Regions from separate parts of the Streptomyces sp. NPDC007095 genome, predicted to be linked through region 4. Evidence: riboswitches for the same ligand, from Rfam matches in the RefSeq annotation. Region 4 holds a riboswitch; each other region holds the start of a gene.
The links. Region 4 has a riboswitch for cobalamin ahead of ABZ656_RS11920 (HoxN/HupN/NixA family nickel/cobalt transporter). Riboswitches for the same ligand answer to the same signal wherever they lie in the genome.
Positions count from the first base shown of each region.

Region 1: linked by a shared signal. The riboswitch ahead of ABZ656_RS45550 (prenyltransferase/squalene oxidase repeat-containing protein) and the one ahead of ABZ656_RS11920 (HoxN/HupN/NixA family nickel/cobalt transporter) in region 4 are both predicted to bind cobalamin.
Region 2: linked by a shared signal. The riboswitch ahead of ABZ656_RS09075 (CbtB-domain containing protein) and the one ahead of ABZ656_RS11920 (HoxN/HupN/NixA family nickel/cobalt transporter) in region 4 are both predicted to bind cobalamin.
Region 3: linked by a shared signal. The riboswitch ahead of ABZ656_RS09685 (cobalamin biosynthesis protein) and the one ahead of ABZ656_RS11920 (HoxN/HupN/NixA family nickel/cobalt transporter) in region 4 are both predicted to bind cobalamin.

Region 1 covers NZ_JBEYFS010000213.1:7,935-10,116, forward strand. The annotation lists gene ABZ656_RS45550 (prenyltransferase/squalene oxidase repeat-containing protein) at 1-1,218, opposite strand, end outside; cobalamin riboswitch at 1,330-1,459, opposite strand; gene ABZ656_RS45555 (phosphotransferase) at 1,508-2,176, shown strand; gene ABZ656_RS45560 (serine hydrolase domain-containing protein) at 2,170-2,182, opposite strand, start outside.
Region 2 covers NZ_JBEYFS010000018.1:42,694-44,875, forward strand. The annotation lists gene ABZ656_RS09070 (CbtA family protein) at 1-466, opposite strand, end outside; gene ABZ656_RS09075 (CbtB-domain containing protein) at 490-711, opposite strand; cobalamin riboswitch at 746-894, opposite strand; gene ABZ656_RS09080 (MFS transporter) at 1,015-2,182, opposite strand, start outside.
Region 3 covers NZ_JBEYFS010000020.1:6,410-8,591, reverse strand. The annotation lists gene ABZ656_RS09695 (inorganic phosphate transporter) at 1-513, shown strand, start outside; gene ABZ656_RS09690 (hypothetical protein) at 526-750, shown strand; cobalamin riboswitch at 862-1,004, shown strand; gene ABZ656_RS09685 (cobalamin biosynthesis protein) at 1,104-2,075, shown strand; gene ABZ656_RS09680 (cobyric acid synthase) at 2,072-2,182, shown strand, end outside.
Region 4 covers NZ_JBEYFS010000026.1:32,614-34,795, reverse strand. The annotation lists gene ABZ656_RS11920 (HoxN/HupN/NixA family nickel/cobalt transporter) at 17-1,108, opposite strand; cobalamin riboswitch at 1,136-1,339, opposite strand; gene ABZ656_RS11915 (hypothetical protein) at 1,420-1,638, shown strand; gene ABZ656_RS11910 (ferritin-like protein) at 2,051-2,182, shown strand, end outside.

The sequences.
Region 1 (2,182 bases), on a different contig from region 4:
CCGGGCGCTGAGCAGGAAACCGATGCCGATGCCGCCGACGAGACCGACGCCGATGATCCACCAGACGCTGACGCCGCTGTCGTCCTTCTTCGTGGCTTCCGCGGCGGACGCGGAGGAGGAGGCCGTGGGCTCGGCCGGGAGGGACGCGGGCGCGGGGCCGGTGGCGTTGAGCTGCTTGACGAGGTCCCGGCCGCCGAAGTCGCGCGGGTCGAACGTCGCCGCGTCGGCGGCGAGGACGAGTTGCGCGTACGCGGCGGGTCCGCTCTGCTCGGCCCACTGCGCGGAGTGGGCCTCCAGCCAGCGCATCGCGTCGGCCGCCTTGTCGCCGTGCCCGGCGGTGGCGAGCGCGACGACCGCGTCCGCCGTGTTGCCGTAGTCCGGCTGGTCCTTGGCGCCGGGCATCGTCGACGTGAGGTGCTGGTCCTTGGCGAGCGCCTTGACGAGGTACGCGGCGCCGTTCCGGGCCGCCTGCCCGGCGCTGTCGGCGGTCCCGCAGGAGAGGGGGTCGGCCACGGGCTTCAGGGGTTCACCGGCGAGGCCCCTGCCCAGGGCTCCGACCACGGCCGCCGCCGTCGCGTCCGCGTTGGCCGCGAGCTTGCCCTTCTTGTCCGGCTGGTAGGCGAACGCGCCCCCGTCGGCCCCGCCGCACGGGATCGACAGCTTCGCGAGGGCGTCGTACGGCGACTTGCCGCCCTTGGAGACATCGCTCGGCTTCAAGCCCACCCCCGCCAGCGCCCCGATCACCACGGACGTGGAGTTCGCGTCGCTCGCGCCGCCCGCGGTGTAGCCCCAGCCGCCGTCCTTGTTCTGTACGGACTTCAGCCATGCGACGGCCTTGTCCGTCTCGCCGCCGTGGCCGCCGAGCGCGGCGAGGGCCTGCACGGCCGCCGAGGTGCTGTTGGTGTCGACCATCGTCTTGGCGTCGCACTTCGCCGACGCGTCGGCGCGGTACGCCGCGAACGCCCCGTTCGCGCACTGCTGCCCGGCCAGCCAGTCGACGGCCTTCGCCGCGGGCTTCACACCGACGGTGTGCTGGGCGAGCAGCGCGAGGGACTGCCGCCAGACACCGTCGTAGGTGGGGTCGGTGGTGCCGTAGAGGCCGGAGGGTATCGCCGGGGCAGGCGAAGGCGAGGCGCCCTCGGCCACGGCGGCCGGGGCCAGGGCCGTACCGATCACTACGGTGGCGGCCAGTACCGCGGCGCTGCGGCGAACAAGCATGACTCTCCCTGCGGAAGCCGGGCAGCACCGGGCGCAGGCTTGGCCCCGAGCGGCTCCGGCCCCGTATCCCTCGACGGTGCCGGCCACCGGCGGGCTGCCGGTGGCACGAGCCGGTCACGTCCCGGACGAGGCGATCCGGCTTGCCACGCCTGTGGGTGGCTCACGGTTGCGGGTCAGCGCCGGAATTGCACCGGCTTCTCCGCGTACGGGTGTGATGACGACCTGCTTACTGTACCGGCCCGTAGGAATCGCCTGAGGAGCGGCTGTGGCGGCGGATAGGTTCGGAGCCATGCGGACGGGGAGACTGATCGGTTCGGGGCGTTCGGCGGATGTCTTCGAGGTGGAGGGGGAGCGGGGCTGGGTGGTGCGGCGGGATCGGGACGGGTGGGGGGACGCGGCGGCCGAGGCGGCGGTGATGGAGTACGTGCGGGAGCACGGATATCCGACGCCGGCCGTGCGGGCGGCGAGCCGGACCGAGATGGTGATGGAGCGGCTTTCGGGGCCGACCATGCTGGCGGCGTTCGAGGCGGGGGAGATCGGCGCGCGGGAGGGTGGTGGCGTGCTTGCCGGACTGCTGCGCGCGTTGCACGCCGTGCCCGGTCGGGGTTCCGGTGACGTGGGCGTCCGCGTACTGCACCTGGATCTGCACCCGGACAACGTGATGCTCACCCCGGACGGCCCGAAGGTCATCGACTGGTCCAACGCCGAGGACGGGCCGCCCGGTCTGGACTGGGGCATGTCCGCCGTGATCCTCGCGCAGGTCGCCGTCGGCGCTGAGGTCCACGCGGAGCCGGCCCGCGAGACGCTGGTCGCGATGCTCGACGGGAACGCGGACCGGGTGACGCGGGAAGGGCTTGCGCAGGCGCGGGTGCGGCGGGCCGCCAATCCGACCATGAGCGCACATGAGGTCCAACTCCTCGGGGATGCCGAGGAGTTGATCCGGACGCTGCTTCACTGAGCGGTG
Region 2 (2,182 bases), on a different contig from region 4:
GGATGGTGGCGGCGATCGCGAGGAGCACGCTGAGCACCATCATCAGGAAGTACAGGGTGGTCCGCTTGCCGATGGTGTCGGGGTTGCCGACCGACGGCGGGTTGGCCGGGTACTTCAGGAACGGCACGACGTACACGGCCAGCAGCGCGCAGCCGGACAGCAGCAGTGCGGTCGCCCGCGGGCTGAAGCGGCCGACGCGGCCGAGCGCGAAGGAGAAGGCGAGCGCGGCGATTCCGCCGAAGGCGACGCCGTAGACCAGAACGCCGGTGGCGAGACCGGCGGTGGACTGCAGGGAGCGGGAGACCATCTCCATCTCGTGCTCGTGGGAGTGGGCTTCCTCGAAGCTGATCGCGCTGTCGACGTTCGGCTCACCGAGGAAGTAGGCGGCAACCAGGGCGAGCAGGCCGGCACCGAGGCCGGCGAGCATGCCCCGCACGAGGAGATTTCTTACCGTCGCGGAGTTCATGGGAGTGCCGGGGTTCCCCTCGGTCAGTGGCAGGGGAAGCCGAGAAGGTGGCGGGCGTCGTGCACCCACTCGTGGACGTCCGAGCCGGAGACGACGGAGGTGGCGCCCTGTTCGGCACCGACGAAGTACAGCAGGACGAGCATCAGGATGCCGAAGAAGACCGCCCACGGAGCTATCGCCTTGAGCGGCAGCTTGGCGGGAACGACGGGGGTGGTGGTTGTCGGCTGGGCGACGGTCTGCGCCATGGCAGGACCTCCTCGGGAGTTCGCGTCCCATCTCGGTGGTGCACTGGACGACGGCTACGGGTCTGACTCACGAGAGGTCCCAGCGGGCTGGAGCCTCTCGTTCACAGTGGCGCGACCGTGCCGGTTTCCCACCGGCTTCCGTCTTGCCGTCATCGATATCGCACCGACCGTACCGCGTGTCGGGTGCGGGGCCAAGACCGCGCCACCTGGCGTGATCTTCCTCTCGCGCCAGGTGGCCGATCCCGGGTGAACAGCGGGTCAGCGGTGGCGGAACCCAGTTGAGTTCGGGCCCCGGCCCCGCTCTCAGACCGAGGGGGACCGGTCCGCGTCCTGGGACTCGGGCGTGTCCGTCGTACGACCGAGCTTCTGTGCCTCCTCCAGCGTGCGAGCGCCGCGGAGGGGGGAGAACGTGAGCCAGAAGGAGACGACGAGGTAGGAGACCCCGACGGCCCACAGGGCCGTGCCGGGTGACAGGGCGTCGGCCAGGGCACCGCCGACGACGGCTCCCAGGGGCAGCGTGCCCAGGGCGACGAGGCGGTAGCTCGCGGTCACCGCACCGATCTGGTGCTCCGGCGGAATGGCCTGCCGCAGGCTGACGGCGAACACGTTGAACAGCGCGACACCGAAGCCGTTCACCACCATGGCGACCGACGCGAGCACGGCGACGTACCCGCCTGCCCGGCTGACGGCGGGTACGAGCAGCAGACCCACCGCGGCCAGCACCGCACCCAGGGCCAGCACACCGCCGACGGCCCACCGTTGGGTGAGCCGGGTGGCGCAGAGCGAACCGATCAGGGCCCCCACACTGCCGATGCCGGTGATCACGCCCACCGTGGTGCCGCTCATGTCGAGATCACGGACGGCGAACACCAGGAAGACGGTCAGAAAGGCCTTCTCGTGCAGGTTCGACAGGCCGGCCTGAACGCACAGGTCCCGGATCGGTCGCAGGGACCATGTGTAGCGGAGCCCGGAGCCGATCGCCTTCAGCGCCGACTCACGAGGCTGTTCAGGGGCCCTGACGCCCCGCAACAGCAGACCGCTCACGGCGGCACCGGCGGAGCACGCGGCGGCCACCGTCAGGGTCGGCGACACCCCCAACTGGCCGACCAGGAAGCCGGCCGCGGCGGGACCGGCGAGGGTGCTGACCGAATACGTCGCCTGGTGCAGGCCGTTGGCCGCGGCGATGGAGTTCAGCGGCAGGAGCCTGGGCAGCGTGGACTGGTAGGCGACTTCATAGAAGACGGTGGCGACACCGATCACGGCGGCGGCGGTGACAAGTTGGCCGAAGTTCAGCCCGTCGGCCGCCTGGAACGCGGCGAGCACCGCCAGCGCCGCGCCCTGCGCGACACTCGCGGTGACGAGGGTGCGGCGCGGCGGGTACCGGTCGACCATGACGCCCGCGACCAGCGAGAGCACCACGACGGGGACGAACTGCACCGCCGACACGAGTCCCACTCCCGTGCCGTCGGCA
Region 3 (2,182 bases), on a different contig from region 4:
AAGGGCCTCACGGACCTCGCGCCGCCGCAGGGCTTCGCCGCCCAGACCAGCGCCGCGACGGCCATCCTGGCCTCCTCGCACATCGGCTTCTCCCTCTCCACCACCCAGGTCTGCTCCGGCGCAGTGATGGGCTCGGGCATCGGCCGCAAGGGCGGCGTGGTCCGCTGGTCGACCGCGACCCGGATGTTCGTCGCCTGGGGCCTGACCCTGCCGGCCGCCGGTCTGGCCGGCGCCTCCGCCGAGTTCCTGACCAAGCAGGGCACGTGGGGCATCGTCCTCACCGGCGCGCTGCTCGTCGCCGGCGCCGGCACCATCTGGAAGCTCTCCCGCCGCCAGCCGGTCACCGTCGACAACGTCAACGACGTCGACGCCGAGCCCGCGGGCGTCGTCACCGCCGCGATCGCCGCCGTCACCCCGCCGCCCGCGGGCCCCGTCACCGGCGACCTGTCCGGCGACCTGAAGACCACCATCCCGTCCCCGGACGCGGAGCCCACCCGCCCGGCCACGGTGTAAGGACAGAACAGCATGCACATCGACTGGGCAGCCCTCGGCTCCGTCTTCGGAGTCAGCCTCGTGACCACCGTCGGCCTCGTCGGCCTCTTCACCCTCGGCATCGTCGGCCTCTCCAAGCGCGAGTCCGCGTCCGCCCAGGGCGGCTCCGCGACCCTCGCGGTCACCGGCGCGTACGTCTGCTTCGCGGCGTGCGCCGCGGCGGTGGCGTACGGCATCTTCCTGATCGTCGGCAAGTAACCCAAAACGGGCACCACTTCGAGTGGGGTGCGGGACGGATCACCGTCCCGCACCCCACCTGTATGTGGGCCTTCGCACACTCTCCCCGCGCAGGTCAACAGCAAGTTGACGGGTCTTCCAACCCGTGGTGGACTGCCGGAGCCAAGTACGGCGACAGAAGAGGAAGCCGGTGTGAATCCGGCGCGGTCCCGCCACTGTGACCGGGGAAGGAACTCCCCGGGAGCCAGGAACTCTCCCCGCCGGTCTCGTCGAACCAGGGCGTGGACACCCTGAGTGAGGACATAACGCCATGCGCGGCTGCCCAAGTGCCCTGCGAGCGACGGTTCCACCCGACCTGACGGTCGGCTGACCCCGTGCGTGCCGATCGCGTCTTCGCGTACGGCGCCGCCGCCGGACTCCTCGGTGACCTGCTGCTCGGCGATCCCCGCCGGGGGCATCCGGTCGCCGCGTTCGGGCGGAGCGCGGGCACCGTGGAGCGGGTGCTGTGGCGGGACCACCGCGGGTGGGGCGCGCTGCACACCGCCGTGTGTGTGGGCGGTGCCGCCGGACTCGCCGCCGTCGCTTCCCGTGCCGTACGCCCCTCACGTGCCGCGTCCGTCGTGCTGACGGCCGCCGCCACCTGGGCCGTCGTCGGGGGCACCACGCTCGGGCGGGAGGCCCGGGCGATCGGTGGCGCCCTCGCGGACGGGGAGATCGAGACGGCCCGGGAGCGGCTGCCGCATCTGTGCGGGCGCGATCCCCAGGCCCTCGACGCCGACGGCATCGCGCGCGCCGTCGTCGAGTCCGTCGCCGAGAACACCTCCGACGCCGTGGTGGGCGCCCTGGTGTGGGGGGCCGTGGGCGGAGTCCCGGGGCTCGTGGGCTTTCGGGCCGTCAACACCCTTGACGCGATGGTCGGTCACAGGTCGCCCAGGTACCGGCGGTACGGGTGGGCCTCGGCTCGGCTCGACGACGTCGCCGGGTGGCCGGGGGCTCGTCTCACCGCCGTGCTCGCCGCCCTCGCGGGTGACAGTCCACGAGGGGCCGTACGGGCCTGGCGCGCCGACGCCGTCAAGCATCCGAGCCCCAACGCCGGGCCCGTGGAGGCCTCGTTCGCGGGGGCGCTCGGAGTGCGTCTGGGCGGCACCCTCTCCTACGGGGGCCGCGTCGAGCACCGGCCCGAACTCAACGGCGCCGGGCGCGCCGTACACGTCGACGACATCGAACGGGCCGTACGGCTGTCACGGCGTGTCGGCTGGCTCGCCCTCGGCGTGAGTGCCGGCGGGCGGCTGCTCGTACAGAGGCTGCTCGTACAGAGGCTGCTCAGGAAGGGGCGTACGTCATGAGCGGCGGGCTGCTCGTCGCCGGGACCACCTCCGACGCCGGCAAAAGCGTCGTGACCGCCGGGATCTGCCGGTGGCTGGTGCGGCAGGGCGTCAAGGTCGCGCCCTTC
Region 4 (2,182 bases):
GATCACGCGTCGAGTGTCAGCCACCCGCTCCGAGACGGGCGGACCACCGCTGTTCCACCCTGGCCAGCCGCCAGTACGCCAGCGCCGCCGCCCAGACGACGACGAAGAGGCCGACGATGACATAGCCCACGTTGTCCAGGTCCAGCCCGGCGATCCAGCCGGTCACCGCGTCGCGCAGATCGAGCTTCTCGTGCAGCACCCCGACCAGTTCGATGGTGCCGATCAGGAAGGCGACGGCGATGGACAGGCCGGTGATGGTGAGGTTGTAGAAGACCTTGCGCACCGGGTTGGAGAACGCCCACTGGTAGGCGAAGTTCATGAAGGTGCCGTCGAGCGTGTCGAACAGGCTCATCCCTGCGGCGAACAGCAGCGGCAGGCACAGGATCGCGTACCACGGCAGCCCGGCCGCGGCACCGCTGCCCGCCATCACCATCAGGGTGACCTCGGTCGCGGTGTCGAAGCCGAGACCGAACAGGAAACCCAGGGGGAACATCTGCCCGGGCCGGGTGATCGACCTGGTGAAGCGGCCCAGGACACGGTTCATGAACCCGCGCGAGTCCAGGTGCTGTTCCAGAGCGGCCTCGTCGTACGTCCCCGATCGCATCGCCCGGAAGACCCGCAGAATGCCGGCGAGCGCCACGAGGTTGAGCGCCGCGATGAGGTAGAGGAAGGTCCCAGAGACAGTCGTGCCGACGACCCCGAGAGTCTGGTGGGTACGGGAGTCGTCGTTGAGCAGTGTGCCGGCGAGCTGTGCGCCTCCCGCGACCAGGGCCGCCATGGCGACCACCACGCTGGAGTGACCGAGCGCGAACCAGAAGCCGACCGACACCGGCCGCTTGCCGTCGGCCATCAGCTTGCGGGTGGTGTTGTCGATCGCGGCGATGTGATCGGCGTCGAACGCGTGCCGCATGCCCAGCGTGTACGCGGTCACCCCTAGGCCGAGCCCGAACGCCTTGGAACCGACCTCGTAGTGCCCCGGCACGACCAGCAGGAACAGGATGCCGAACGCCACGACGTGCAGCGCGGCGATCACCACCAGCAGCCCGGCGGTACGGACGGTGTCCTCGCGCCTCCAGCGAAAGTGTGTGGACTCGGTGGGCAGGGTCATACGATCACGCTCCAGCACCTCGTGGATCACCTCGTGAAGTGCCGTGGCCGGTCTCCTGGCTTACGGGTGCGTGCGTGTCCGTCCCGGCCTTCCCGTCCGCCGGGCGGCGAACAGTGACCGTGCACAACTGGGATGGATACTCCCCGATCACAGTGGCGAGGGCCGCTCCGGTCTGAACCCCGCGAAGGGCTGTCACCGGTCTTCCCGAACACCACGGCTTGCCCACCGTACGGGCCAACACGCACGGCTGCACAGCTGCGCCGCCACGCAGGTATCCAAGATCACATCGGGCCACACGAGAGGAGGTCCCCGTGTGCCTCGTTCCCGCCGAGCACTCCCACCACCGCCTCATCGACGGACACCGGATCTGCCATGTCATCGACACCATCGGCGAGCCCGGCCGCATCCTGCCCCCCTGGGCCGAGCGTTTCTCCCCGCTCTCCTGGCCTCTCCGCCCTCCCCTCTTCATGGCCCCGCGGCAGACAGGCCCCCTCGCCGTACGTCGGACCTGGCGATCGCGACCGGCATGAACGACTCCGCTGTGCCCCAGCCCGCAGGGCCGGTCCGAAACGGGAGCCGTCCCGCGAATCCCGGTCACCTCAATTTGTATGTAGTCGGGGCCGATGGCCGCTTGGTTCCCGGCCCTGGACCGATGGCGTGGTGAGGCGCGTCGTGCGCTGCAGGCGCCACGGAGAGACCGGGCGAGGCTGCTAGCTTCGCGCACCTGGTTCGAGGGCGATGCCGGGATCACCGGCGGGTGCGGAGGCGGCCGTGGCGAAGGCGAATGGAATTCCCGAGGAAGCGGCCGGTGTTCCTGTTCGGCGTCGCAGCCTGCTGACGTCGGCTGCACTGGCGGCGGGCCCACCGGTCTCGGTGGCCGCTTGCACTCACAGCCCCCGGCGTTCGGAGCCCGAACGGTACGCCCCACCGCAACACGGGACCGTGGCCCGCCTGGTCGCCGTCCCGGAGAAGAACCGCGGCGTCGACTGGCTCAGATCGGCCCTTCAGGTGGCCGTGGAAATCGAGTTCTCCACCATCCCGCCCTATCTGTGCGGCTGGTGGTCCATCAAGAAC